Regions from separate parts of the Herbaspirillum sp. 1130 genome, predicted to be linked through region 4. Evidence: predicted binding sites of a transcription regulator. Region 4 holds the regulator's gene; each other region holds the start of a gene.
What was found. The regulator LexA, encoded in region 4, represses DNA repair genes until DNA is damaged. The targets are predictions, from matches to a motif close to ACTGTATNNNNATACAGT.
Positions count from the first base shown of each region.

Region 1: a site for LexA is predicted at 2,463-2,480, ahead of ruvA (Holliday junction branch migration protein RuvA). Genes of this name have one in related genera too.
Region 2: a site for LexA is predicted at 3,400-3,417, ahead of imuA (translesion DNA synthesis-associated protein ImuA). Genes of this name have one in related genera too.
Region 3: a site for LexA is predicted at 3,418-3,435, ahead of JOD78_RS05530 (ATP-dependent helicase). Genes of this name have one in related genera too.

Region 1 covers NZ_JAFICQ010000002.1:246,323-253,734, forward strand. The annotation lists gene JOD78_RS09915 (FAD-binding domain-containing protein) at 1-906, shown strand, start outside; gene ruvC (crossover junction endodeoxyribonuclease RuvC) at 943-1,485, shown strand; gene JOD78_RS09925 (DUF808 domain-containing protein) at 1,482-2,423, opposite strand; gene ruvA (Holliday junction branch migration protein RuvA) at 2,537-3,115, shown strand; gene ruvB (Holliday junction branch migration DNA helicase RuvB) at 3,140-4,195, shown strand; gene JOD78_RS09940 (4-oxalocrotonate decarboxylase) at 4,376-5,218, shown strand; gene JOD78_RS09945 (YaiI/YqxD family protein) at 5,238-5,693, shown strand; gene JOD78_RS09950 (DUF2147 domain-containing protein) at 5,704-6,168, opposite strand; gene JOD78_RS09955 (valine--tRNA ligase) at 6,320-7,412, opposite strand, start outside.
Region 2 covers NZ_JAFICQ010000001.1:418,779-426,190, forward strand. The annotation lists gene JOD78_RS01930 (error-prone DNA polymerase) at 1-1,178, opposite strand, end outside; gene JOD78_RS01935 (DNA polymerase Y family protein) at 1,188-2,672, opposite strand; gene imuA (translesion DNA synthesis-associated protein ImuA) at 2,599-3,348, opposite strand; gene JOD78_RS01945 (KGG domain-containing protein) at 3,732-4,070, shown strand; gene JOD78_RS01950 (YoaK family protein) at 4,271-5,026, opposite strand; gene JOD78_RS01955 (hypothetical protein) at 5,315-5,575, shown strand; gene JOD78_RS01960 (CBS domain-containing protein) at 5,943-6,446, opposite strand; gene JOD78_RS01965 (PQ-loop repeat-containing protein) at 6,736-7,008, shown strand; gene JOD78_RS01970 (DUF4142 domain-containing protein) at 7,177-7,412, shown strand, end outside.
Region 3 covers NZ_JAFICQ010000001.1:1,256,222-1,263,633, forward strand. The annotation lists gene argE (acetylornithine deacetylase) at 1-1,067, opposite strand, end outside; gene lolD (lipoprotein-releasing ABC transporter ATP-binding protein LolD) at 1,174-1,890, opposite strand; gene JOD78_RS05525 (lipoprotein-releasing ABC transporter permease subunit) at 1,883-3,148, opposite strand; gene JOD78_RS05530 (ATP-dependent helicase) at 3,478-5,601, shown strand; gene JOD78_RS05535 (hypothetical protein) at 5,674-6,705, shown strand; gene recJ (single-stranded-DNA-specific exonuclease RecJ) at 6,702-7,412, shown strand, end outside.
Region 4 covers NZ_JAFICQ010000001.1:201,132-208,543, forward strand. The annotation lists gene JOD78_RS00990 (tetratricopeptide repeat protein) at 1-1,543, opposite strand, end outside; gene lexA (transcriptional repressor LexA) at 1,746-2,402, opposite strand; gene rpsF (30S ribosomal protein S6) at 2,730-3,095, shown strand; gene priB (primosomal replication protein N) at 3,117-3,416, shown strand; gene rpsR (30S ribosomal protein S18) at 3,472-3,756, shown strand; gene rplI (50S ribosomal protein L9) at 3,783-4,235, shown strand; gene JOD78_RS01020 (replicative DNA helicase) at 4,449-5,885, shown strand; gene JOD78_RS01025 (DUF47 domain-containing protein) at 6,089-6,715, shown strand; gene JOD78_RS01030 (inorganic phosphate transporter) at 6,787-7,412, shown strand, end outside.

The DNA.
Region 1 (7,412 bases), on a different contig from region 4:
GCCGGCGAAGCAGCAGCATGGGATACGCTGCGCGCCTTCCTCGGCGGCGGCGGGCGCGATTACCGGCGTGGCATGTCCAGTCCGCTGACCGCACCCGACGCCTGCAGCAGGCTCAGCGCGCACCTGGCCTTCGGCACCATTTCCATGCGCAGCGTGCATCAGGCTACCGAACTGGCCATCGAACATACGGCCGACCGCGCGCTGGCCTACGGCCTGCGCGGCTTCTCCAGCCGCCTGCGCTGGCATTGCCACTTCATGCAGAAGCTGGAAGACCAGCCCGATATCGAATGGCGCAACGTGGCGCGTTCGCTGGATGGCTTGCGTCCGGGCGATGGCGGTCCGTGGGGCGTGGAGGCGCAGGCGCGTTTCGATGCCTGGTGCGAAGGCCGTACCGGCTATCCCATGATCGATGCCTGCATGCGCCAGCTGTGCGCGACCGGCTGGCTCAACTTCCGCATGCGCGCCATGCTGGTCAGCTTTGCCGCCTATCACCTGTGGCTGCACTGGCGTGCGCCGGGGCTGTTCCTGGCGCGGCAGTTCCTGGATTTCGAACCGGGCATCCACTGGAGCCAGATGCAGATGCAATCCGGCACCACCGGCATCAACACCCTGCGCATCTATTCGCCGGCCAAGCAGGCGCGCGATCATGATCCGCTGGGCGAGTACGTGCGGCGCTGGGTGCCGGAAGTCGGCACGACGGCTTATCCCGACCCCATCGTGGATGAGAAGACGGCCCTCAAGCACGCCAAGGACGCCCTCTACGGCCAGCGCAGCAGCAGTAGCGCGCGGGCGGAAGCCGATGCCATCCAGGACAAGCATGGCTCGCGCAAGAGCGGCCTGCCCTCGACCACCCAGCGCCGCCCGCGCCAGAAAATGCCGGATCCGGGGCAGGGCGTCTTGTTCTGACACGGGATGCCCGCCTGATCGGTTAGACTGGCGGGCATGAAAATCCTCGGTATCGACCCTGGCTTGCGCACCACCGGTTTCGGGGTCATCCACAAGCAGGGCAACACGCTCTCCTATATCGCTTCCGGCACCATCAAGACGCCGGACGGCGACCTGCCTTCACGCCTGAAGGTGATCCTGGCCAGTGTCGGCGAAGTGGTGAAGTCCTATGCACCGGACTGCGCGGCCATCGAAAAAGTGTTCGTCAACGTCAATCCACAATCCACCCTGCTGCTGGGGCAGGCGCGCGGCGCGGCCATTTGCGCGCTGGTGGCAGCCGACCTGGCGGTAGCCGAATACACGGCCCTGCAGGTCAAGCAGGCCGTGGCCGGCCATGGACGCGCCCAGAAGGCGCAGGTGCAGGAGATGGTGGCGCGGCTGCTGAAGCTGCCCGGCCTGCCGGGTACCGATGCCGCCGATGCGCTGGGCGTGGCGATCTGCCATGCGCATGGGGGAGGGATTTTGTCGGACCTCGGCGCGCTGGCCCCGGCGCTGGCGCGCAAGGGCATTCGCATGCGCGGCGGGCGTCTGGTGGGTTAGTTTTTTTTCTTGAAGAGCGACAGCACGCGCTGCGCCAGCTTCACCACCACCAGCACCACTGCCCCTGCGACCACGCCGAAGAGGGCATTCAAGACCGCCGGGGTAATCGCCCCGAGGACCGGCCCGACTACGGCGACACCCTCCACCGCTTGCGCCGCCGCCTCGATGGCGTGATGCGCGAAGGGCAGGCCGTGGGTCAGGATGCCGCCGCCGACCATGAACATGGCAACCGTCCCGATCACCGACAGGCTGCGCATCATCTTCGGTGCCGCCGCCAGGACGGCCCGGCCGACACCGGCCTTGAAGCGACCCCAGGCGCTCGCACCCGCATGCTGCACCAGGTAGAGGCCGCCGTCATCGAGCTTGACGATGCCGGCCACCAGCCCATACACGCCCGCCGTCATGATCAGGGCAATGCCCACCAGTACCGTGATCTGCTGCTGCAGGGGCGCACCGGCGACGGTACCCAGGGTGATGGCGATGATCTCGGCCGAGAGGATGAAGTCGGTGCGCACGGCATCCTTGATCTTTTCCTGCTCGTAGACCAGCGGATCGACGTCGTCGGCCGCCTTGGCGGCGACTTCATGATGTTCCTCATCGTGGGGAAGATACTTGTGCGCCAGTTTCTCGAAGCCCTCGAAGCAGAGGAAAGCGCCGCCCAGCATCAGCAGCGGTGTTACCGCCCAGGGGATGAAGGCGCTGATGGCCAGTGCCGCCGGCACCAGGATGGCCTTGTTCTTCAGCGAGCCCTTGGCGACCGCCCAGACCACCGGCAATTCCCGCTCGGCGCGCACGCCCGCGACCTGCTGGGCATTGAGGGCCAGGTCGTCGCCCAGCACGCCGGCCGTCTTCTTGGCGGCCACCTTGGTCATCAGGGAAACGTCATCGAGCACGGTGGCGATGTCGTCAATCAATGCGAAGAAGGCGCTACCGGCCATGTTTTTCCTTTGTCTTCATCTCTGCGAGGTGGCTTGGATACTGTTTATCCGAACAGTGCTGTATCATCGCGGGATTATCACAGAAGCTGCCTCCCACGCACATCCCTGACGCCATGATCGGTCGCCTCTCCGGAATTCTTCTAGAAAAAATCCCCCCGAACCTGCTGGTCGACTGCCAGGGCGTCGGTTACGAAGTGGCCGTGCCCATGAGCACCTACTACAACCTGCCGGGCCTGGGCGAGAAGGTCACGCTGCTGACGCATCTGGCCATCCGCGAGGACGCGCACATCCTGTTCGGGTTTGGGACCGCCGAAGAACGCAATACGTTCAAGGAGCTCATCAAGATTTCCGGCGTGGGCGCACGCACGGCCTTGTCCATCCTCTCCGGCATGTCGGTGGCCGACCTGGCCCAGGCCGTGACCCTGCAGGAAGCCGGCCGCCTGACCCGCGTGCCCGGCATCGGCAAGAAGACCGCCGAACGCCTGCTGCTGGAACTGAAGGGCAAGCTCGGTGCCGATCTTGGCGCGGTGGCCGGCGTGGTCCACAGCGACGCCTCGGCCGACATCCTCAATGCCCTGCTGGCGCTGGGCTATTCGGACAAGGAAGCGACCCTGGCCATGAAGCAGGTGCCCAAGGACAGCAGCGTCTCGGACGGCATCAAGCTGGCCCTGAAGGCGCTCTCCAAGGGCTGAGCCCGGCCAGACAAGGATTAGAGCATGAGCATCCAGACCGACGATTTCTCCGAACAGCGCATCATCTCCGCCACCCCGGCCTCGGCCAACGAGGAAGCCATCGAGCGCGCCCTGCGGCCCAAGCAGCTGGACGAATACGTCGGCCAGGAAAAGGTGCGCGCCCAGCTCGAAATCTTCATTTCGGCCGCCCGCAAGCGTGGCGAGCCGCTCGACCACACCTTGCTGTTCGGCCCGCCCGGCCTGGGCAAGACCACCATGGCCCACATCATCGCCCGCGAGATGGGCGTGAACCTGCGCCAGACCTCGGGCCCCGTGCTGGAGCGCGCGGGCGACCTGGCCGCGCTGCTGACCAATCTCGAAGCCAATGACGTGCTCTTCATCGACGAGATCCACCGCATGTCGCCGGTGGTGGAGGAAATCCTCTACCCGGCACTGGAGGATTATCAGATCGACATCATGATCGGCGAAGGCCCGGCCGCCCGTTCGGTGCGGCTGGACCTGCAGCCTTTCACGCTGGTGGGCGCCACCACCCGCGCCGGCATGCTGACCAATCCGCTGCGCGACCGCTTCGGCATCGTCGCCCGGCTGGAGTTCTATACCCCGCCCGAGCTGGCCCGCATCGTTACGCGCAGCGCCGGCTTGCTCAATGCCCCCATTGTCGAGGAAGGCGCGCTGGAAATCGCCCGCCGCAGCCGTGGTACCCCGCGTATCGCCAACCGCCTGCTGCGCCGCGTGCGCGACTATGCCGAGGTCAAGGGGGAGGGGCGCATCACCCGCGAGATGGCCGATGCCGCTCTGGTGATGCTGGACGTGGACCCGGTCGGCTTCGACCTGATGGACCGCAAGCTGCTGGAGGCCGTGCTCTTCAAGTTCGGCGGTGGGCCGGTCGGGCTGGACAACCTGGCGGCGGCCATCGGTGAAGAACGCGACACCATCGAAGACGTGCTGGAGCCCTACCTGATCCAGCAAGGCTACCTGCAGCGCACCCCGCGCGGGCGCATCGCCACGGGGCTGGCCTATCAGCATTTCGGCGTGACCGCGCCTCAAACCGGTCCGAACGGTGAACTCTGGGGCGCATGAGCTCTGCCATTCTCAAGCTGGACAGGACTGTTGCAGCCACTGAAAAACAGCATGACGCGGAGCAGGTCAATCTGATGAAATTTTCGTCAGATCTCGTATAAAAGCGAGTTTTTGCTTGTGCAAAAATTAATCGTCATCGACAATGGATAGCTATTCACTATCTTTCGATGTGAGCCCTCCATGCTAATGTCGAGCCAAGCCCTCCGCTACGCGCATCAGTTGCTGGATGCCCGCGCTCAGTCCCGCATCATCCCGCGCATTTCCGAGTCCGAGCCGCTGTCGGTCGAAGACGCCTACGAAATCGCTCATAACATCCGCAACATCCGCGTTGCCCAAGGCGAGCAGCCTATCGGCCGCAAGATCGGGTTTGTGGTGCGCAAGAACTGGGAGCGCTACGGCATCATCGATGAAGCGCGGATTCCGACCTGGGCACCGATGTACGATGCCACGGTCCGCTTCGCCGACGACAACTACGGCGCGCAATCGCTGACCGGGGCCGTGCAGCCGCGTATCGAACCCGAGATCGTCTTCAAGCTCGGCAAGACCCCGGCCCCCGGCGCATCGCTGCTGGAGCTGGCCGATTGCCTGGAGTGGATGGCGCATGGCTTCGAAATCGTGGTCTGTCCCTTCCCCAACTGGGAATTCACCGTAGCCGATTCAATTGCCGCCTTCGGGTTGCATGGCACCCTGATTGTGGGCGAGCCGCACGTGCTGTCTTCGGCGACCAAACACCACCTGCCGCAGATCCTGGCCAGCGCCAGCGTCTCTCTGTCCTGCAACACGGAGTCGTCCAGCGTGCTGCGTGCCGCCGGCTTCTGCAATGACGAGATGGACAGCCCCCTGCACGCGCTGTGGCACCTGCACCAGCTGCTGCAGAAGCAGACCCGCTTCCGCCAGTTGCAGGCCGGCGAGATCATCAGCACCGGAACGTGGACCGACGCCTGTCCCATCGAGCCCGGCCAGACCTGGACAACAGCCTTCTCGGGCGTGACCCTGCCGGGCCTGACCGTGTCCTTCGTCTGACGCGGGCGAACGCGCGCTGATGGCGATCTGGGTGGATGCCGATGCCTGTCCGGGTGTCATCAAGGACATGCTGTTCCGGGTGGCCGACCGCACCACCATCATCGTGACGCTGGTGGCCAACCGCCCCTTGCGCACACCGCCTTCGCGTTACATCAAATCCATGGTGGTGCCGGCCGGCTTCGACGTGGCCGACAAGGAAATCGCCCGCCAGTGTGAACCCGGCGACCTGGTCATCACCGCCGATATTCCGCTGGCTGCCGACGTGGTGGCCAAGGGCGCGCTGGCGCTCAATCCGCGCGGCGAGCTCTATACGGCGCAGAACATCGGCCATCACCTCAGCACCCGCAATTTCATGGAAGAGCTGCGCAGCAGCGGCGTCGAGACCGGCGGCCCGGCCGCCTTCAGCGCCAGCGACGGCCGCGCCTTCGCCCGTGAGCTGGACCGTTACGTGCTCAAAGCTTCACGTCCGGCCTGACGCGTCGGCGTTACTGCTCCCGCAGCCAGGTCTGGGTGCGGCCCAGCATGGGCATGCCGACATAACCGCGCACATTGAGCTTTTGCCCCTCATCGACCACCGTCAGCTTGCTCTTGTAGACCTTGCCATTGGCCGGATCGATGATCTGGCCACCGTTGTATTCTTCGCCGTCCTTCTTCAGACCCGACAGGATGGTCATGCCGATGACCGGCTTGTCCTTGAGCTCGCCTTCACACTTCTGGCAGACCGGGTTCTGGTCTTCTTCCGGCGCACGGAACAGCTTCTCGATCTTGCCGCTCAGTTCGCCATTGTTTTCGCTGATGCGGATGAGCGCCTTGGGCTTGCCGGTGGCGTCATCGATGCTCTTCCACAGGCCGACTGGCGAGCCATCGGCCCAGGCAGCGGCGCTGGCCAGGAGGCCGGCTGCCAGCAGCGACAGCTTGAACAGACGGGAAGGGGAGGAAGTACGGGGCATGTTTGTCTCCTGTTATCAAGTCGAATGCCATAAAAAAGCACGATTGTTCTAATTTATTCGATCCAGTCTAGACAAGCCCGCGCCGCAAGGCAAGCACAAAAAAAGCCGCCGCCCCGCAAGGGACGACGGCTTCATGAAGAAACAGGCTGGCTTACTTGAGCTTGGCCAGCTGTTCCTTCACCTTTTCCAACGTAGCGCTGAAGTTGGCGACACGCTCCTTCTCCTGCGCCACCACGGCTTCGGGCGCACGGGCCACGAAGCTTTCATTGGACAGCTTGCCATTGGCCTTGGCGATCTCGCCGGTCAGACGCGTGACTTCCTTGCCCAGGCGTTCACGTTCGGCGGCCACGTCGATTTCCACCTTCAGCATCAGCTTGACTTCGCCGACGATGGCCACCGGTGCCGGCGACTCCGGCAGTTGCGGCACCACCGTGGCTTCCGACAGGCGCACCAGCCCTTGCAGGTAAGGCAGGAAGGATTCCACGGCCGACGCATCGGCGGCTTCCACGATCAGCGGCACGCGCAGGGACGGTGCCAGCTGCATCTCCCCGCGCAGGTTGCGGCAGGCATCGGTGTAGGCCTTGAACTGGGCAACCCAGGCTTCGGCATCGGTGTCGATCTTTTCCAGGTCGGGACGCGGATAGGCCTGGCGCATGATGGAATCGCCCGCCGGATCCGGCTTGCGATCGGTCAGCGGGGCCACGCTTTGCCACAGCTGCTCGGTGATGAAGGGCAGCACCGGATGAGCCAGGCGCAGCACGCTTTCCAGCACGCGCAGCAAGGTGCGGCGGGTGGCGCGCTGTTGCGCTTCATTGCCGCTCTGGATCTGGGCCTTGGCCATTTCCAGGTACCAGTCGCAGTACTCGTCCCAGACGAACTTGTAGATGGCGGTAGCGATGTTGTCGAAGCGGTAGTCGGCAAAGCCCTTTTCGACTTCGGCTTCGGTACGCTGCAAGAGCGACACGATCCAGCGGTCAGCCTTGGAGAACTGCAGCTTTTCCTTGTCGCAGACACCCTTCTCGTGGCCGTCGAAACCGCAGTCCTGGCCTTCGGTATTCATCAGCACGAAGCGGGTGGCGTTCCACAGCTTGTTGCAGAAGTTGCGATAGCCTTCGCAGCGGTTCAGGTCAAAGTTGATGTTGCGGCCCAGGGTCGCCAGTGAGGCGAAGGTGAAGCGCAGCGCATCGGTGCCGAAGGCCGGAATGCCGTCCGCAAATTCCTTGCGGGTAGCCTTCTCGATGCTA
Region 2 (7,412 bases), 220 kb from region 4:
GTGGGATCGACCTCGGTCACCCCCAGGCAGTAGCACACCGCCGAGTTGGCCGCCGAGCCGCGCCCCTGGCACAGGATGCCGCGTGAACGGGCGAACTTGACCAGGTCGTAGACCGTCAGGAAATAAGCTTCATATTCCTTTTGGGCGATCAGGGACAATTCCATCTCGATCTGTGCGCGCACCTCGCCCGGCATCCCTTGCGGATAGCGTTTAAAGGCCCCGGCCAGGGTTTCCTGCCGCAGGTAGTCGGCCGGGCTCATGCCCAGCGGCACCAGTTCGTCAGGATATTCATATCGCAATTCAGCCAGGCTGAACTGGCAACCGGCCGCCACCGCCAGGGTCTGGGCCAAGGTGGCCGGGCTGTGCACCAGCGACAGCCGCATGCGTGGCCGCAGGTGCTGTTCGGCATTGGGGGCCAGGGCCAGGCCGCATTCCTGCACCGGCTTGCCGACGCGGATGGCCGTGACCACATCTTGCAGGTATTTGCGCGAACGCTGGTGCATCTGCACATCGCCCACCGCCGCCAGCGGCAAGCCATGCCGCCGTGCTGCGGCATCGATGGCAGCGCGATGCAGGTCGTCCAGCGGACGGTACAGGCGCGTCATGCCGACCCATGAGCGGCCGGGGGCCAGCGGGGCGAACCAGCGCAATTGCGCATCCAGCGTTTCTTCATCGGCCGGGTAGTCCGGCACCAGGATCAACTGGCAATCGGGCAGGGTGCGCAGGTGCGACAGGGCGGGCGGCGGCTGGCTCAGGTCTTCCGGCGACAGCAGGTAGCTGCCTTTTTCGGCGCGGGTGCGCGCCAGGGTGATGAGTTCGCAGAGGTTGCCATAGCCCTCACGATTCCTGGCCAGGGCCACCAGGGTCATCCTGGCCAGGGGATGGGCCGGATCGTCCTTCAAGGCTGTAAATCGGAAGCAACTGCCGATGAGCAGCTTGAAATCCTTGGCCTTGCCGCGATGGACCTGTTCCACCCAGGCGGCATGGGCGCGCACCACCCCGGCCATGGTGCATTCGTCGGTGATGGCCAGGGCCCGATAGCCCAGTTCGATGGCACGATCCACCAGTTCCTGCGCATGCGAGGCCCCTTGCAGGAAACTGAAGTTGGTGCGGCAATATAGTTCGGCATAGTCGGGCAGGCCGGTCTGGGGGACGCCCAAGGGCAGGGAAGCTTGCATGCCGTGCTCCTAGCCGAACAGGCCGTGCAGGAACCACTGCGGCTCCTCGTCGGACCACTCGCCGCCGCGCCACTGGCGGAAGATCCAGTAATAGGCATGGCTGGCATCGCGCGCCGTGAAGTAGTCGCGCGTCAATGGCCGGCCTTCCCACCAGCCGGCTTCGATGCGTTCGGGCGGCGAAGTGAATTCCAGCGCACTGCGATAGAAGGGCTTGTGCTGCTGCATCCGCAAGGGCAAGGGTTCGGCCAGCAGCCACAGCGGACGCGGCGGCAATCGTGCCGCATCGGTGTTCAGGGCAGCCGGCAGGCTGGCGGGGCTCTGCATCACGCTGCACCAGCGGTTGGCGATCTCGGGCCGGTGATCGGCGCGCGGGGCGGCCTGCTGCACCTTGTCCGCGCCCAGACGCGCCACCAGCAGTTCCAGCAGGCGCTGGTGATCCTCGGCACTGCCGCCGGGTTCGGGAAAGAGCATCTCGCTGGCCGCCTGCTGGCTTTCCAGTTCATCGGCGGCCAGCCCCAGGGCGATGGCCGGGGCGGGCAGGGAGGAACGGGCCAGCTTTTCCTTGACCAGGGTGTGCAGGTGGTCTTCCTGCCAGGCCGGGACCGACAGCGCTATCTGCAGCCCGGTCGGTGCCACTGCCTGCCGTCCCCGTTCATGTTCCAGCCACAGGCACAGCTTCTTGATGGCCAACTGGCGTGCCGTCAGCCAGCCGGCCAGCTGGGCCAGCAAGCCTTGAGCATAGGCGGCCAGGATGTCGGTGTGCTCGATGCGGTCCGGCAGCTCCACCCGGGCCTGGAAGGTTGGCGGTGCCACGATCCAGTCATGCACTTCGGGTGCGGCACCATAGGCGCGGTCCAGCATGGCCAGCAAGTCCTTGCCGCAGCGGCGCTGCAGACCGGCGCGGGGCAGGCGTTGCACCTGACCCAACTGGCGGCAGCCCAGCCCGTGCAGCCATTCCAGATGGGCACGGGCGGCGGTGAGCAGAACCACTGGCAGGCGGTCCAGTCGGCGCTGCAGGGAACGATGATTGAGGGTACGCACGTAGCCGTAGCGCGCCAGCAGCCAAGATCCGGTCGCCGTAACGGCGCAGGACAGGGTAGCCGACAGTCCCATGCGGGCGATAGTCACGCGGATCTTGCGGCACAAGGCCCGGATGCCGCCGAACAGGCGCAGGCTGGCGCCCACTTCCAGCAGGATGCAGGCCTCTTCGGCCAGCGTGACCTGGGGCGTGTATTGCAGCAGGGCCAGGGCGGCTTGCTGCAAGGTGGTTTGCTCCCGCAGGATATCCCGCTCATTCAGATGCGCTTGCGGTGCCAGCAACTGCACGCCGCCACGCCGCATGCCTTCGTGCACGCCCAGCGCGCGCGCCGGTGCCGTCAGGGCGGATACGCGATCGCGCTCGAAGACCACGGCCGCTTCCTCATCCAGCCAGTTCGGACGGAAGACTTCCAGCGGCAGCAGTGGCAGGTGTACGGCGATCCACAGGGGTGACATGGCGTTGCAAATTCGGTGAAGGCAGCAAAGGGAGAAACAGGCTTTGTTCGCGCAGCGGTCCGCGGCGCTTGAGAAAACCGATCTCCAGCCCGTCGCGCGCCGGCTTGAGCGTCAGCCGCAGGGGCGCGGGGGAAGGCTCGCGCGCGCAGGACAGCGGCCTCAGCATGAAGAACAGCGTCTGACCGGCCTGCGCCGCCACATGCAGGCGTCGCAGCAAGTCATGATCGCCCTTGCGCAAGCGCGGCTGCCACATCAGCAGGGCCTGGCAACTGTCGGCCCGCAAGACCTGCTCGGCAGCCCAGCAGGCGTCGGCCGCATGATCGGCCTGCAACTGCAGCAGCCGTGATGCTTCCACCCCCATATGCGCCCAGCCGGGGGCATTGACCTGGTGTGGGGCCTGCAGCAGGGCGATCCGGCCAGCCTGCGGCGGGCGCCGGGCAGTGGCGGGCGCACGCGCCAGTACCGGGCGCAACAGGCGCAGCTCGCCCACGCCCTCCTGCGGCAGCAGCAGCTCGATGAGCACCCCGGGCGGCCAGCCGCGTTCGGGCAGCTCGGCATCCAGCGCCTCGAATCCGCTGGCGACACCGCGCGCACCACCGCGCGCCAGCTGGGAGGCCAGCCAGAGCGAGGGGTGGATGATTTCCGGACGAGGGACCGGAGAGCTGGATGTCAACATGGCAAGAAAACGAGGATGCGAAACAGCAGGAAAGTGCGGGTAAAAGCAAAGACTGTATAAATATACAGTAATTGTTTTGAGGTGTGAAAAAAACTGCCTTTGGGCTTTCAATCACGTGAAATTTCCTGGGTGCAATGCCGAAGATCGCTGATCCATCAGCAATTGATACCGAAAATGCAAGCTCATCTTCAGTTTTTCCTACCTGTCTGACAGCCATTGCTGACCTTGGCAGAAGAGCTCTTCCGATAGTGAGGATCGGTGAGGCTTTCTACACTGCAGATGTGGACAAAAGTTGGGTTGTCATTTGCATGCTCGCGCAGAGCAAGAGGGCGGCGAATGACAAATGTCTGCTCCATTCGATCATCCAAGACAAGGAGTCACACATGGCAAATTCACAAAATCCGGGGAACAGCAATCGCGGCTTCGCCGCCATGGATAGGGAGAAACAGCGCCAGATCGCCAGCATGGGAGGCAAGGCCGCCCACGCCAAGGGTGCCGCCCATGAGTTCACCTCCGCCGAAGCCCGGGAAGCCGGACGCAAGGGTGGTCTGAACAGCCATGGCCGCAAGAATGCCGCCGCGGCCGCCGCTGCTCAGAACGGCAATGGTGGCAATGGCGCCAGTGCATCGGCCCAGCCGCAAATGAACCAGAGCACGCCGCAAGAGGGCAATGGCGCCCAGCAGCCGCAGCAGTCGGACAGCAATCCCCAGCAGCAAGGCTGAGAAAGCGGCCCCAGCGGCCACCTCAGGCAGACTCAGCCGCCGTACCAGGACCCTGATCGCATCAGGCAGCCGTTCCAACGAAGGACCCTGCGCTCCACTGGCTTCAGGAACCGGGCGGTGCACCTAAGTCGATAACAATAAAACGAAAGGCGCGTTGAGCGCCTTTTTTGTTGCCTGCAGCCCGCCTCCGATGGGAGGCTTCAATTGCGTGCCAGATCATCCATCATCGGCACCAGCGCCAGCAGGAACAATGCGGCTGCCAGCGGCATGGTCGCGAGGAAGCCCAGCGCCTTGAAGCCAAAAGCACCCGTCACGCCCCCCAGGAAGAACATCAGCAACAGCGAGGACAGCAGCATGAACTTGCGCCGCGCACCCGGCACGGGATCTTCCGTCACCGCCTCATGGGGCTGGCGGGGGGCCAGGGTCCAGTAGCACATCTTGCCGATCTCGATGCCGATGTCGGTGACCAGGCCCGTGACGTGGGTGGTACGGATCTCCGATCGCGAAATCTTGCTGATCATGGCATTTTGCAGACCCATCACGAAGCACAGCAAGGCCGCGGTCACCGGCACGAACAGCAGACGGTGATTTTCCAGATTGCTGCCGAGGATGCCAAAACACAGCAACAGCATGGCTTCCAGCATCAGCGGCATGGCGTATTCGCTGTGCAGGCCGCGCCGCCGCGCCCAATTGATCATCACCGCCGAACAGGCCGCTCCCAGCAGGAACGACAGCAAGGCACTGGCGCCGGCCACCAGCAGCAGGGTTTCCCCCAGCACCAGGTTGTCGGCCAGCGAGGAGACGATGCCCGACATGTGCGAGGTGTATTGGCCCACGGCCAGGAAACCGCCCGCATTGACGGCGCCGGCGATGAAGGCCAGTGAACGCCCCAGATGGCGGTTGGAGAGATCGGTGCGCGCCGGACTGGTCAGACGGCGCAGGTAATTGATGGGCATGACGGTTCCAGACAGAGAGGCAAGCACCCCAGGCGACAGCATCCCCCAGCCACCCCTGCGCAACGTCTGCCTCTCCTGTCCCCCCGGAGAGACTCATCTTCGCCGCTTCCTACGCAGAGAGCCGGTGGCTTCTTGCTGCCTTTGCCTTCAGTGTTTCTTATGCTGACAAGAATACTTCTTCCTGGCCCGGCGCGGGGAAAGAGGCTGCATTGCCTGACCTGCGTCAGTGGCGCGGGCGGCACAGGTTTCTTCCTGCCGGGTCTTTCACCTTGAACAGAGGAGCACACCATGAGCATTCCCATCGACATTCCCGGCGGTCACCATCTGGGCGAACTGAGCGGCCCCGTGGCCGATGCGCAAGGAGGAGCGCTCATGCAGCCAGGCGTGCAGCAATCCGAGGAAGGCGGCTTTCGCGGCATCGTGCTCATCGGCGCTTCCCCGCAAGCGCCGCAGGAGCCGGTCTCTACCCATGTCTGCCCGATGTTGCGCACGACCAGCGAACTGGCCTATGCCGATGCTCTGGCGTTTATCGCCGGACAGGGCAAGTGAATCATTCGACCCATGCGAACCATTCTTCAGGTGAAGAAACCAATGCGGATAAAAATGAAGATAAAAAAAGGCCGCCTGGGGAGGCGGCCTGAGGGGGAGGGATATAAGACGCCGGGGATCGGGGGAATCGCCGGAGAATTTCTGCTTATGAAAACGACTCGTGGGGATAAACCGATGGGGGATGGACTGTATTCATGACACGACGGAGGGGGACGTTCGTATCGGAATGTGGGGTCCTCGGTTTCGAGTTCGTTGAGATGCATAGTAGCGATGCAGCGCAAAAAAGAAGATCGGACAGTGTCCAATAAACGCGTAGGAAAACACCTACAGCGCGTCTCTCCAGATGCCCCGCAAAGCCGCGCCAGTACTAGTTGTGGCCGATATTGACCTCGTGCATGTCACTATTGCGCACTTCCGGCAATTCGAAGTCGCCAGAAGGCGACACTTCCTGTGCCGGACGCACCGGTGCAGCGGGCAAGGAAATCTCCGCCAGTGCGTTGCCCACGCCGCGATTCTGGGTCTTGGCGGCGACGTCGCCCAGGCTCACCATGCCGACCAGATTCTTCTGGCGGTCCATCACGGGCAGGCGGCGGATCTGGCGCTGCACCATATCTTCGTAGCACCACAGGACCTCGTGGCTCATTACCTCGGTCAGCGGCAGGCTCTCGGAAAGGCGATTGCGGGCCACGGCGCGCAGAACGATGTCGCGGTCGGTGACCAGGCCGACCAGATTGTGCTGGGCATCGCAGACGGGCAGGGCGCCTACGTCCAGTGACTCCATCGCCTGGGCGGCCCGGATGACGGAATCATCCGGGCTCAAGGTATGGACACCGCGTGTCATGACGTCGGCAATGGTTCGGGTAGCGTGCATGTTGACCTCCTGAGTGGATGGGAATGGCTGTAAAGGGGGATCTGAAGGGGGATCTTGACTTCCACTCCAGACTAGGGAAGTGAGGCCGATGCCGCAATGCCACATGCGCCCTTTGTCGGGTCGGCCAATTCGCGCAGGCCCGTGCGAATGCGCCGACCTGCGTTGCAGGGCTGCCGGGGAAACTTCCTACACCGCCTCGCGGCGCTGGCCGACTGTGGCCGCTGCCGGCTTGGTCCACCATCGGCACACCATTCGCTTGCCGGGCCTTCACGGGCTCATCTCGACCATCATGTCCGATCACATCACCGACCTCATCGGCTGGGGCGCGACCCTCATCCTTCTGCTCACCATCTCCTCCCAGGTCTACGAACAGTGGCGCAGCCGCTCCACCCAGGGCGTCTCGCACTGGCTCTTTGCGGGCCAACTGGCGGCTTCTACCGGCTTCGTCGCCTACAGCGTCCTGCAAGGGGACTGGGTGTTTGTAGTCTCCAATGTGTTCCTGCTCTTTACCGCATTGCTGGGGCAGGTGCTGTATCTGCGCAATCGCCGCCGGCAGCAGTGAGTCACGCATGAGTCACGCATGATCCGGGCGCCATCCCGCTCATCGATTCTTACATCGGTCATTGGCGCTGTCTGATGCAAGCCGCCGCGCTTCCTGACTACAGTGAAAACATGGCAGCCCCGAATGGGGCAGAAGCTGATCCATCATCCACACGACAAGGAGCCTTTCATGCAACGTACGCAGAATATTCAATCCCGCCCGCACACCTGCGCCAGCCGCCGCCTGATCGGGGCCGGCCTCCTGATGATCGCCGGGGCCGCCTTGTCCTTCAATGCCGCGGCCGAGTCCGTGAACAGCAAGGACAAGAGCTTCATGACCAACGCCGCCGAAGCCGGTCATGCCGAAGTCGAAGCCAGCAAGATCGCGCTCGAAAAGAGCAGCAACCAGGCCGTCAAGGATTACGC
Region 3 (7,412 bases), 1.1 Mb from region 4:
CCAGGACCGCAGACGATGGTCGGGATGCCGATCTGCTGGAACAGCCCTGCTTCGGTGCCATAGGCGACCTTGCGGGTTTCGCGATCCCCCGTCAGGGCGCGCACCAGCTCGGTGATGGCCGCCTGCTCGACCGCTTCCAGCGCCGGGCTGCCGGCGAAGTTGTCGATCTCCACGCGGGCCTCCGGGAATTCGCTGCGCATCTTGGGCAGCAGGACCTCGGCGATGTACTTGTCGATCTGCGCCTGGATGTCGGCCACGCTCATGCCGGGCAGGTTGCGGAATTCGTAAGTAAATTCACATAGCTCGGGAATCGTGTTGACCGCGATGCCGCCCCGGATCTGATTGGTGGTCATGGTGCTGAAGGGCACATCGAAGAATTGGTCATACGGGCCATTGGCCTTGTAGCCATCGGCGAAATCGCGGATGGCGCAAATCAGGCGTGCGGCGTGCTCGATGGCATTGCAGCCCTGCGGGGTCAGCGAAGAGTGCGCGGACTTGCCGTGCACCTTGCAGGCAAACACGTTGATGCCCTTGTGCGCCACCACCACGTTCATGCTGGTGGGTTCACCCACCACGCAGCCATCGACCTTGATGCCGCGCTTGACGATTTCTTCCAGCATCACGGGCGCGCCGATGCAGCCGATTTCTTCATCATAGGAAAACGCCAGGTGAATCGGCTTTACACGCGGCATGGCCAGGAATTCAGGCACCAAGGCCAGCGAAGTGGCGATGAAACCCTTCATGTCGCAGGTACCGCGACCGAACAGGCTGCCATCCTTCTCGGTCAGCTTGAAGGGGTCGGTATCCCATTTCTGGCCATCCACCGGCACCACGTCGGTATGGCCGGAGAGCACGATGCCGCCTTCGGTGCTGCCGGCATGGGGGCCGGCGGTCGCGGGCAAGGTGGCGAACAGGTTGGCCTTGGTCTGCTCCTTGTTGTGCGCCAGCCAGGAGGAGATGCCCTGCTTTTCCAGGCTATCACGCACGGTGGTGATGAGTTCCAGGTTGGAATTGCGGCTGGTGGTATCGAAGGCGACCAGGGTCTCTAGCCATTGGCGGGTGTTCATTGTCTTGCTCCAGTTTCCGTCTGTACAGGTATTCGTGTCTTCAAAAGCAGACCGCCGTCTTGTATCAAGACGGCGGAGTCAAAGGCGATAGCTTACCCGGAATGCATCAAGGCTGCTGACCGGCCACTTTCAGGCCTTGGTCGGACAAGCGCAATACGCGCGCGCAGCGGCCTGCCAGTTCGATGTCGTGGGTCACGATCACGAAGGCCGTGCCCAGCGTGCGCGAGAGTTCGATCATCAGCTCGAAGGTGCGGTCGGCCGTGCTGCGGTCCAGGTTGCCGGTCGGTTCATCGGCCAGCACGCAGGCCGGACGCGTCACCAGCGCGCGCGCCAGGGCCACGCGCTGGCGCTCGCCACCGGAAAGCTCACCCGGCACGTGCGTCACGCGCTGCGCCAGGCCGACCTTGTCCAGCATCTCGCGCGCCTGCTCCTGCGCTTCGGCCCGCTTGACGCGGCGAATCATCAGCGGCATGGCCACGTTGTCCAGCGCCGAGAATTCCGGCAGCAGATGGTGGAACTGATAGACAAAGCCCAGCGACTGGTTGCGCAGCGTGCCGCGCTCGCTCTCGCCCAGGCTGGCGAAATCCTTGCCCAACAGGCTGACGGTACCGGTGCTGGGCGTATCGAGCCCGCCCAGCAGGTGCAGCAAAGTCGACTTGCCGGAGCCCGAGGCTCCGACGATGGCGACTTGCTCACCATGGTAGACGTCGATATCGACATTACCCAATACCTTCACCGAATACTTGCCCTGAGTGAAGGTCTTGCCCAGGCCGCGCGACGACAGCACGGCCTGGCGATTCTTGATCGGATCGTTGTTATTCATAGCGCAGCGCCTCCGCCGGTTTGACACGGGCCGCTGCCCAGCTCGGATACAAGGTAGCCAGGAAGGCCAGCACCACGGCCAGACCGCCGATGGTATAGACGTCCGACCAGATCAGTTCGGATGGCAATTCAGAAATCACGTAGATGCTCTTGGGCAGGAACTGTACGTGGAAAGCCCGCTCGATGGCCGGTACCAGCACGTCGATATTGAGTGCCACCACCACTCCCAGGCCGACGCCGATGGCAGTACCAACCAGGCCCACCAGGGCCCCCTGGATGACAAAAATCTTCATGATGGAGGCGGGAGAAGCCCCCAGCGTGCGCAGGATGGCGATGTCAGCCTGCTTGTCGGTGACCGTCATCACCAGCGTGGACACCAGGTTGAAGGCCGCCACCGCAATGATGAGCGCGAGGATGATGAACATCATGCGCTTTTCGGTCTTGACGGCCGCGAACCAGTTGCTGTTCTGCTGCGACCAGTCGCGCAGGTACAGGTCGCCGCTCAGGGTGCGCGCCAGCTGCTGGGTCACTTCCGGGGCCTGCAGCATGTCGCGGATGCGCAGGCGCACGCCGGTGGGGGCATCCATACGGAACAGGGTTTCGGCATCCTGCAGCTGGATGAAGGCCAGCGACGAATCGAATTCATAATGGCCGGCTTCGAAGATCCCGGTCACCGTGAATTGCTTCAGGCGCGGCAAGACGCCGGCCGGGGTCACCTGCCCTTGCGGCACGATCACCGTGACCTTGTCGCCCAGGCCCACGCGCATGCCGCGCGCCAGCTCGCCGCCGATGACGATGTTGAATTCGCCGGGTTTCAGGGAATCGAAACTGCCCTGCTTGACCTGCTTGGCCACGTCCGAGACCTTGGGCTCTTCCTCGGGCAGCACGCCGCGCACCAGCACGCCACGCAGGTTGTCGTCACGCGTCATCATGGCCTGGCCCGATACATAGGGCGCAGCGCCCAGCACCTCGGGGTTCTGGAAGGTCTGCTTGGCCACCGCCTGCCAGTCCTTCATGGAGCCGGAGGCATCGAAGACTTCGATGTGGGCCAGCACGGAAAGCATGCGGTCACGCACTTCCTTCTGGAAACCATTCATGACCGACAGCACCACGATCAGGGCAGCCACGCCCAGCGCGATGCCGGCCATGGAAATGAGGGAAATGAAGGAAATGAAACTGTTGCGGCCGCTGCGCTTGCCGGCCCGCGTGTAGCGGATGCCGACCAGCCATTCGAACGGCAGGTTTTTAATCAGACTCAAAATTGCTCCGGGAGAGGGCCTGCACAATGTGCTGCCAGTGGCCTCGCCTCCCGGTTCCGGGACGCAATCCTCTGGCCGCACGCCAACACGGGCGAAGACAAAGCGCGAAGTTTGCCACAGTTTGCAGTCATGGCCCATCCTTGGCCATCTGCTCCATACTCGCGCCGGACCCGTCGGTCGTCTGCCGTGAAACCTGTAGATTCACTTCTACGGCAGAGGTTCGCGCCAAGATGTTTCATATAGTGGATGTGCCTGATGTTGCATCGGGGACTGGTTATATATACAGTACCTCCTTGCCCAGCCATTGCCGATATGAATTTCCCCGCACCATGCCACCCGAACTCGCCCAGGACGTCCCCGACACCAGCAGCCCGCCCACCGGCGAGCGCGACCCGTTTGCGCGCCTGAACGCACAGCAGCGCGAGGCGGTCGAGCATGGCAGCGCCTTGCCAGCAGCACAGCAGCCGCCGCTGCTCATCGTGGCCGGTGCCGGTTCGGGCAAGACCAATACCCTGGCGCACCGGGTGGCCAGGCTGATCCTCGACGGGGCCGACCCGCAACGCATCCTGCTGCTGACCTTCTCGCGCCGGGCGGCGGCCGACATGGGCCGGCGCGTGGGCCAGGTGATCCGCCAGGTGCTGGGGCTGGCGGCCACCGACAGCCCGCCTCAACTGCCCTGGTCAGGCACCTTCCATGCCATCGGCGCGCGGCTGTTGCGCGAGTACGCGGCCGTCATCGGCCTGGAAGAAGACTTCACCATCCAGGATCGCGGCGATTCCGAAGACCTGATCGGACTGCTGCGCCACGAGATGGGGCTGTCCTCTACCGACAAGCGTTTTCCGCTGAAGGGCACTTGCCTGTCGATTTATTCACGTGCGGTCAATACCCGGCAAGATCTGGGCACCGTGCTGCAGACACAATTCCCCTGGTGCCGTGATTGGGAGAGGCTGCTGGGCGAACTTTTTACCCGCTATGTCGAGGCCAAGGAAGCACAGCACGTGCTCGATTACGACGACCTGCTGCTGTTCTGGGCCGACATGCTCTCCGACCGCGAGATTGCGCAATCGGTCGGTGCACGCTTCGATCATGTGCTGGTGGATGAGTACCAGGACACCAACCGCCTGCAAGCCGAGATCCTGCAACGGATGAAGCCCGATGGCGCCGGCGTGACCGCCGTGGGTGACGATGCCCAGTCCATCTATTCCTTCCGGGGCGCGACGGTGCGCAACATCCTCGATTTTCCCGAGCTGTTCACCCAGCCGGCGCGGCTGTTGACGCTGGAACAGAATTACCGCTCCACCCAGCCCATCCTGCAGGCCTCCAACGCCGTCATCGCCGATGCGCCGGAACGGCACGTCAAGCAGCTCTGGAGCGACAAGCCGTCCTCACAGAAGCCGCAACTGGTGGTCATCCCGGATGAGGCCGAACAGGCGCGCTGGGTCGCCAACCGCATCCTGGCGCATCGTGAAGAAGGGCTCACCCTGAAATCCCAGGCGGTGCTGTTTCGTACCGCCACCCACAGCGCGGCGTTGGAACTGGAGCTGGTCCGGCGCAACATCCCCTTCGTGAAGTTCGGCGGACTCAAATTCCTGGAAAGCACCCACATCAAGGACCTGCTCTCGCTGCTGCGCCTGGCGCACAATCCCAGCGGGCGCATGGCGGGCTTCCGGGCGCTGCAACTGATTCCCGGGGTCGGTCCCGCTACGGCCAGGAAGGTACTGGACCTCATGGCCGCCGCCAGCGACCCGGCCGATGCGCTGCTGAACTTCGGCGCACCCGCCAGTATCGCCCTGCAATGGCAGGCCTTTGCCGACACCTACGACCTGATGCGCCGCGCCAGTGCCAGCTGGCCGACCGACATCCAGGCCGCGCGCGACTGGTATCTGCCGCACCTGGAGCAGCGCTATGAAGACGCCGACGCCCGCGCTGCCGACATCGAGCAACTGACCGCGCTGGCCAATGGCTATGCCTCGCGCGAGAAATTCCTGACCGAACTGACGCTGGATCCGCCCGAAGCCAGCAGCGACTTCTCCGCTCCGCCCTACCGCGACGAGGATTACCTGACGCTCTCCACCATCCACTCCGCCAAGGGCCAAGAATGGCGCTCGGTCCACGTGCTCAATGTGGTCGATGGCTGCATCCCGTCGGACCTGGCCACCGGCAGCGAGGCCGAGATCGCCGAGGAGCGGCGCCTGCTGTACGTGGCCATGACGCGTGCGAAGGAGTATCTGCACCTGGTGGTGCCGCAGCGTTTCTACATCACCCAGCAGACCGCGCAGGGCGACCGCCACGTCAACGGCATCCGCAGCCGCTTCATCACGCCGCGCATGCTGCCCTTCTTCGAAGACAGCCTGTGGCTCTCGGCCGAGACCAATGGCGCGCGCACGCCCATGCCCGACAGCGTGCGCATGCTGGTGCGCCAGCGTGCAAAAAAGGCCTGGAACAATGGCTGACCCCGCTTTGAAGTGAAGCCTTGTTCAGGCAACCGGGGCCAAGCGGCGCGCCAGCCGCTAAAATAGCGCCCCATGAATCAACTCGACATCCTCATTCCCTTTGCCCTGCCCCCGGCTGAACTGGCGCGCGACCTGTTGCGGCAGAGCCAGGCACCGGCCCTGGCCATGCTGCTGGGCCGTGGCAAGGCTGCGCCACGCCTGGCGCATGACCCGTTTTCGCGCGCCCTGCCGCATGAGCACTGGCTGGCCCGGCGCTTCGGCCTGCCGCCCGCGCCCCAGGATTCCAGCCCCGCCGCCGCCAGCGCGCTGATGCAGCGCCTGGGTCACACGCCTGCGGCCGGTCACTGGTTCGTGCTGCATCCGGCCCACATCCACGTGGCGCGTGACCACCTGGTGCTGACCGACATCGGCCAGCTGCAGTTGGAAGAGGATGAATCGCGCCGCCTGTTTGCCGCCGCCCTGCCCCTGTTCACCGAGATCGGCCATGAGCTGGTCTATGGCGATGCCCGCACCTGGTTCATCCGGGCCGACGCCTGGGCCGGGCTGCGCACCTCCACGCCCTCGGCCGCGAGCGGGCGCAACGTCGACATCTGGATGCCGGAAGGACCGGGCGAACTGGCCTGGCGCAAGCTGCAGAACGAAGTGCAGATGCAGTGGTTTGCCGAGTCGCTCAATGAACAGCGCGAAATGCGCGGCCAGAAGGCCATCAATTCGATCTGGATCTGGGGTGGAGCCGATGCTGGCGTACGCGCCGACGCCACTTACGCCGCCCGCTTCGGCCTGCGCGGCTGGCTGCGCGCCTTCGGCGAAGAGCGCGCCGACGGTGGTGCGGCCCAAGTGGCCCAAGGCAGTGGCCATCGCCTGCTGGTACTGGATGCGCTGGCCGAAGCGGCACTGGCCGAGGAATGGGGCCTGTGGCTGCAGCATCTGGAACACCTGGACCGCGACTGGCTGGCGCCCTTGCTGGTGTCGCTCAAGGCCGGCAGCCTGGAATCGCTGAACCTGATCCTGACCGGCGCTGACCGCAGCCAGGAAGTGGCGGTCACGCGCGGCGCACTGCGCCGGTTCTGGCGTAAAGCTTCACTGGCGGGGCTGTCGGCATGATTCGCGTCACCACCCGTTCCTATGACATTTCCCAAGCCGAGCATCTGATCGCCGAAGGCGTGCATCCGGTGCTGGCGCGGGTCTACGCGGCGCGCGGGCTGTCCACTGCGCGCGAACTGGCCAGCGAGCTCAATGCCCTGATTGCGCCTTCCGGCTTGCTGCATATCGAGGCGGCCGCCATTTACCTGGCCGACGCCATCGCCGAGCGCAAGAAGCTGGTCATCGTCGCCGACTACGACTGCGACGGTGCTACCGCCTGTGCCGTCGGCCTGCGCGGCCTGCGCCTGCTGGGCGCGCAGGTGGACTACATCGTGCCCAACCGCTTCGAATACGGTTATGGCCTCACGCCCGAGATCGTCGAACTGACCGTGCGCGAGAAGAATCCCGACATCATCGTCACCGTCGACAACGGCATCGCCAGCATTGACGGCGTGGCCGAAGCCAAGCGGCGCGGCATCGACGTCGTCGTGACCGACCACCACCTGCCGGGCGACGCCCTGCCGGACGCACGCGTGATCGTCAACCCCAACCAGCCGCAGTGCGGCTTCCCCAGCAAGAACCTGGCGGGCGTGGGGGTGATGTTCTACGTGCTGCTGGCCTTGCGCGCCGAGATGCGCAAGCGCGGCCTGTTCGATGCCCAGACCCAGCCGCGCCTGGACAGCCTGCTGGACCTGGTGGCCCTGGGCACGGTGGCCGACGTGGTCAAG
Region 4 (7,412 bases):
GATTGCCGCCCCAGACGATGCCGACGCGCAGATTGTCCGCTGATCGTGTCAAGGTGGAAATCTTCTGCTTCCAGTGCGCCGCCAGCGACGCATCGGCAGACAGATAGCCTTCCGCATAGCGCGGGATATCCTCGACGCTATGGGTGCGCAGGGCATAGGGCAGGCTCATGAGCACATAGGCGCAGTCGCAGGGTGGCAGGGGATCGCTTTCGCGCACCAGTGTCACTGCTGGTGTGAAGGATTGGAACAGGCGGTACAGAGGATTCTTCACATGCAGCGCCACGCTGGCACCTTGCTCCATGAGCAAGCGGGCATAGCGCAGGAACTGGATGCTGTCGCCAAAGCCTTGCTCGTGCATCAGCAGGATGCGCTTGCCCGCCAGCGAGGACTTGCCATCCCATTTCGGAATGACCTCGAACAGCTTGTGGATCAGGCGGTAGACGTGGGCGCGTTCCTTGGTGGTGAGGCGGCTCTCGTGGCACTCCCAGCCTTCCTCGAACTGTCCGCGCAGCAACAGGGTCAGTGCCAGGTTGTGCTTGGCGGTCGGGTAATTCGGCCGCAGCGCCAATGCCGTGCGGAAATTGCCAAGCGCATCGTCATAATCGCCATGATCGTGCTGGATCGCGCCGATGTTGTTGTAGGTGAGGGCGTGCTTGGGGTCCAGCGCCAAGGCCTGCTTGAACATGCGCATGGCATCGTCGAAGCGGTCGCCCGTGTTGAAGTAGCTTGAACCGAGCTTGACGTAGCCATTCGGATCCTTGGGTGCGATCTCGATGACGCGCAGCAGGTGTTCGTGGGCTTCTTCGATCTTGTTGATTTTCAGATAACTATCGGCGATCTTGTTGTGGGCGTAGGTGTCCTGGGGATCGAGCAGGATGGCGGTCTTGTGGGACTCTACGGCCTCCTTGTACATCTCCATGGCATGAAAGGCTTCGCCCAGGGCGGTGTGGGAGGGAGCGAAATTGATCTGGTATTCGAGCGACTTCAGAATCGTGGCGACCGCCTCGTCAAAGCGCCGTGCGTCGATCAGGGCGCGGCCCAGGTGCGACAGCGGGCCCGGTGCGTTGGGTTCACGCCGGGCCGCATCCTCGAAGTATTTGATCGAGGCTTCCGGATCGTTCTTTTCGTGCAGGGCATTGGCCAGGCCGATGCGTGCCGCCCGGTTTTCCTTGTCGATGGCGATGGCGCGCTCGTAGATGGCGATGGACTCGTCGATGCGATCCTGGCTCAGCACCGTACCGGCCAGGTTGCTGAGGTATTCGGCGTTGTTCGGATCGGCCTCGATGGCCTTGCGCAGGTATTGCTCGGCTTGCGCGAACTGGCCTTCCTGCATGGCGATCAGTCCGCGTGCGTGGTTGGCAAACACCAGATTGGGGGCGCGGGCCAATACGGCTGTACAGATCGCCTTGGCTTCCTCGGTCTTGCGATTGTCGAGCAGGTCCAGACATTTGCGAACGTCCAGCAGATCCTGCAGGTTGGACTTGGCGGCCGCTGGGGCCGGAATATGTTTGCCGTGCTTGTTGCTGCTCTTGCGCGTCGACATCGAAAAGGGTCCTCTTGGTTGGGCGCATCCATTGCGCCGGGCATAGCTGTCCAGCAAGGATGATATGCGTAACCGGTCACAGGTGAAGAGCTAAATAGAAAGCAAAAAACCTCCGTTTTAAGCGGAGGTTCATGCATAAACAAGCGATCAGTCGCCGCTGGCAGCGTCTTTCCGGCGGTCGGGCCTGCGCGCCGCTCCGAATTCAGTTCCAGCTGCGCAGCAATCCCACGGCCAGTCCTTCGAGTGCAAACTGGTCGTCTTCCGGCTTGACGATGATGGGCTCGAATTCCGGATTCTCGGGGAACAGGGTGATGACGCTGCCGCTCTTCTGGTAGCGCTTGACCGTGACCTCGTCAGCCAGGCGGGCCACCACGATCTGGCCATTGCGCGCCTGGTCGGCGCGCCGCACGGCCAGCAGGTCGCCGTCCAGGATGCCGGCGTCGCGCATGGACATGCCGCGCACCTTGAGCAGGTAGTCGGGCTTGGCCCGGAACATGGCCGGGTCGACCTGGTAAGTCTTTTCCACGTGTTCCTGGGCCAGGATGGGGGAGCCCGCCGCCACGCGCCCGATCAGCGGCAGGCTCAGCTGCATCAGGGCGGGATGGGGCAGGGCCATCTGGCGTGCAGTGCTGATGCCTGTGGTACCTGATTCGCGCAAGCGGATGCCGCGCGAGGTGCCGGGGGAAATCTCGATGGCGCCCTTGCGGGCCAGGGCCTGCAGATGCTCTTCGGCGGCGTTGGCGGAACGGAAGCCCAACTCGGCAGCGATCTCTGCACGCGTGGGAGGGAAGCCGGTGTTCTCGATGGCGTTCTTGATCAGGTTCAGGATCTGTTCCTGGCGCGCAGTCAGTTTGAGCATGAGGGTGGCCTTTCTCGGAGGGAAGGCTGTCTGGATGAACAGTCTGTATTTTTATACAGGTGCAATCCTTGTGTCAACGGCAACATGCATATTCCGGGGCGGAAAAGGCAAGCTTTCTCATTTATATAGAGCGCGCCGCAACTGAAGAATCTGGTTCTGAGCCGCTGGCGGCGATGTGCAGGGTCCGCGTTGTGGCCCTGCGGCCGCAGTGGCGTGACGCTGGCATTGCTGTCAGGACGGAAACCTAGTATGATCTCGGGTTTTCCTCTTCCCACACCCGTCTTGACGCCGGGGTGGGCGTCTTCAATAAGTCCATAAGGAGTCTACATGCGTCATTATGAAATCGTATTTATCGTCCACCCGGACCAAAGCGAGCAAGTGCCGGCGATGATCGAGCGTTACAAGGGCATCGTCACCACCCGCGGCGGCAAGGTCCACCGTGTCGAAGATTGGGGCCGTCGCCAACTGGCTTACCAGATCCAGAAGCTGGCCAAGGCTCACTACGTCTGCCTGAACATCGAAGTCGACAGCGAAACGCTGGCTGAAATCGAAACCGGCTTCAAGTTCAACGACGCCGTCCTGCGCCACCTGACCGTCAAGATGAAGAAGGCCGAAACCGGTCCTTCCCCCATCCTGAAGGCAGTGCAGAAGGAAGACGCGGCCAAGAGCCGTACCGAAGCTCCGGCAGCTTAAGCGCTGCGAACATCGCGGAGAGTGAACCAGTTTCAAGTCATCGCCAGCCTGGCAGAACGTGATGTCCTACGTTATACGCCGGCCGGTATCCCGATTGTCACTGCCAGGTTGCAGCATCAGTCGGAGCAGACGGAGGCTGGCATGAAGCGTCAGGTCGAATTCGAGATCGCGGCGCTGGCAGCGGGGGAAATCTCCGGTGCGCTCAACAGGGCGGCACTGGGTGAAGTCTTCCGGTTCACCGGCTTTTTGGCCCGCAGGAATCGCAACAGCAAGAGCGTCGTGTTTCATATCGTTGATTTTGGCCCGGTCGCGCCGGATTGAGCGGCGCAAGGTAGCCAAACAGACCTTACCCAATTTTTAGATACAGGAGCCAACCATGGCATTCGGTAAAAAGTTCGATAAAAGCAAGCTGAAAAACAAGCGCCAACAGCAAAACCCGCTGTTCAAGCGCAAGAAATTCTGCCGTTTCACCGCCGCTGGCGTTGAACAGGTCGATTACAAGGACGTGGACACCCTGAAGGACTTCGTCCAGGAAAACGGCAAGATCATGCCGGCACGCCTGACCGGTACCAAGGCCCACTACCAGCGTCAAGTTGACACCGCCATCAAGCGCGCGCGTTACCTGGCTCTGCTGCCGTACACCGATCTGCACAACGCCTAATCAGCGTCGAGAAATAGGAGAAAAACATGCAAGTCATTCTGTTGGAAAAAATCGTGAATCTCGGCGGTCTGGGTGATGTCGTGCGCGTCAAGGACGGTTTCGCACGCAACTTCCTGATCCCCCAACGCAAGGCCCGCCGCGCTACCGATGCAGCCATCGCTGAATTCGAAGCCAAGCGCGCTGACCTGGAAAAGGCTGCCGCCGAGAAGCTGGCCGCTGCCCAAGCCCAAGGCGAAAAGCTGGCTGGCGCTACCGTGGAAGTGTCGCAGAAGGCCGGCGTTGACGGCCGTCTGTTCGGTTCCGTGACCAACTTCGACATCGCTGAAGCCCTGGGCAAGAAGGGTTTTGCTGTCGAGAAGTCGCAAGTGCGCCTGCCCAACGGCCCGCTGAAGACCGTTGGCGAACACCCCGTGTCGGTGGCTCTGCACACCGACGTGGTGGTCGATGTCACCATCGCAGTCAAGGGCGAGCAAGCGTAATACGCCTGTTTGCTGCAATTCGTTTTGCAATAGAAAAGCCGGGTTCGCCTGGCTTTTTTATTGTCAGTTGTACCAAGACACGCCGCCACTGGTCATCGTCATGGCGCGGCTTGTCAATGGCTTCATATTGCATTCGTTCGCATGAAGCATCTGGCCGTGCAAAAACGTTCGGCCGGACCTACGGCTTCACATCAGCAGGTTATAATGCGCGCCATGAAAGAATCGTCCCGCGGCAATCCAGAATTTTTCCGTGGCCAGAGAGAGTCATCCGATCCCCAGATCGATGCGCTCCGCGTGCCGCCCCACTCCATCGAGGCCGAGCAATCGGTGCTGGGCGGCCTGCTGCTGGACAACGCAGCCTGGGACCGTATCGCCGACTTCGTCAGCGCTGAAGACTTTTACCGCTACGATCACCGCATCATCTTCGAGCACATCGTCAAGCTCATCAACAGTACCAAGCCGGCCGACGTCATTACCGTCTATGAAGCCATGTCCACCAGCGGCAAGGCCGAAGAGGTGGGCGGGCTGGTTTATCTGAATGCACTGGCGCAAAACACGCCTTCTGCGGCCAACATCCGCCGCTATGCCGAGATCGTCCGTGATCGCGGCATTCTGCGCAAGCTCATCACCGTGGCCGACGAGATTTCCGGCAATGCCTTCAATCCGCAGGGCAAGGATGTGAAGTCCATGCTGGACGAGGCCGAATCCAAGATCTTCGCCATCGCCGAAGAAGGGTCGCGCGGCTCTCAGGGCTTCATGGAAATCCAGCCGCTGCTCACGCAAGTGGTCGAGCGCATCGACGAACTTTACAATCGCGACAATACCAGCGACATCACCGGCGTTCCGACCGGTTTCATGGATCTGGACAAGATGACCTCCGGCCTGCAGCCGGGCGACCTGATCATCGTCGCTGGCCGTCCTTCCATGGGTAAAACCGCTTTCTCGATCAACATCGGCGAACATGTCGCCATCGAGTCGGGCCTGCCGGTAGCCGTGTTCTCCATGGAAATGGGTGGCGCGCAGCTGGCCATGCGTATGCTGGGTTCAGTCGGACGCCTGGACCAGCACCGCCTGCGTACCGGCCGCCTGCTGGACGAAGACTGGCCGCGCCTGACGCACGCCATCCAGAAGATGAACGATGCGCAGTTCTACATCGACGAAACGCCGGCGCTGTCGCCCATCGAATTGCGCGCACGTTCGCGCCGCCTGGCGCGCCAATGCGGCAAGCTGGGCCTGATCATCATCGACTACCTGCAGCTGATGTCGGGCAACGGTGGCAGCTCTTCTGAAAACCGCGCCTCCGAAATCTCGGAAATCTCGCGTAGCCTGAAGGGCCTGGCCAAGGAACTCAACTGCCCGGTGATCGCGCTGTCGCAGCTGAACCGCTCGCTGGAACAACGTCCCAACAAGCGTCCCGTGATGTCCGACTTGCGCGAATCAGGCGCTATCGAACAGGATGCTGACGTTATTTTGTTCATTTACCGTGATGAAGTTTACAATCCGGACTCGCCCGACAAGGGCACGGCGGAAATCATCATCGGCAAGCAGCGTAATGGCCCCATCGGCAGCATTCGTCTGTCCTTCCTGGGGATGTATACCAAGTACGACAACTATATCGGCAATCTGGCGCAGCCTTACGGCGGCGACTGATGCCATCGGCGGCGCGCCACCAGGGCGTGTCGCTGCACAAGGATCACGGGCGGCGTCGGGCCGCCCGTGTCATGCAAGGCGAACGGCCCCCAAGGCCGTTCGTGCAGGACCGGCAGGGCGGGGTACCGGCTTCCAAGGGGGTAGCCGCAGGCCGGTTCGAAACGGCGCTTTACATGAGCGCTAACCATTGATGAGAGAGAAAAATGTTTGGACGATTGATGCCGACTGAAGGCAAATTCTTTGACCTTTTCAATCAGCATGCAGAGCTGGCGGTCAAGTGCGCGAAAGAAATGGTGGCGCTGATGACCAATTTCGACGACCTTGAAATTCGCGTGCACGCCATTGAAGCCGTCGAGAAGGAAGCCGACAAGGTCACGCACAATGCCATCGAACTGCTGCACAAGACCTTCATCACGCCGCTGGACCGCGATGACATCCACCAGCTGATCACCCGCATGGATGACATCCTGGACCTGCTCGAAGATGCGGCCCAGACCATCTCGCTCTACGACATCAAGGCCATCACGCCGGAAGCCAAACGCCTGGCCGAGCTGTGCCTGTCCTGTGCGGAGAAGGTGCAAGCCGCCGTGGGCCTGCTGTCGAACATGGACAACTCGCGCCAGATCCTGTCGATCTGCCAGGAAATCGACCGCCTGGAATCCGACGCCGACCACGTCATGCGTGCGGCCATGTCCAAGCTGTTCCGCGATGAACCGGACGTGCGCACCCTGATCAAGCTCAAGGCCATCTACGAAATCCTGGAAACCGTCACCGATCGCTGCGAAGACGTGGCCAACATCATCGAAGGCATCATCGTCGAAAACGCCTGATCTCGCGGCGTAGCGGCGATTCCCTCGATTTCCGACGGGGACGCCGCTGGTTTCACACAACGGTTTCCCCCATGCAAACAATCCAAATCAGCTTACATATTCTCGCGTTGTTGATCGTCCTGGCGCTGCTGTTCGACTTCATGAATGGTTTCCACGACGCCGCCAACGCGATCGCCACCGTGGTCTCCACGGGCGTGCTGCGTCCGCAGACCGCCGTGGCCATGGCCGCCTTCTTCAACCTGGCGGCCGTGTTCGTGTTCCATCAACTGCACGTGGCGGCTTCGGTGGGCAAGGGCACCATCGAACCGGCCATTGTTGACCAGTACGTCATCTTCGGTGCCCTGATCGGGGCCATCTTCTGGAACCTGGTGACCTGGTATTACGGCATCCCGTCCTCGTCCTCGCATGCTCTGATCGGCGGCCTGGTCGGCGCGGCCGTGGCCAAGGCCGGCACCGGCGCGCTGATCTCGGCGGGCCTGCTGAAGACGATTCTCTTCATCGTGCTCTCGCCCGTGCTGGGCTTGGTCTTTGGCTCCCTGATGATGCTCGTGGTCTCGTGGATCTTCTTCCGCTCCACGCCACGCAAGATCGATGGCTGGTTCCGCCGTCTTCAGCTGCTGTCGGCCTCCATGTACAGTCTGGGCCACGGCGGCAATGACGCGCAGAAGACCATCGGCATCATCTGGATGCTGCTGAT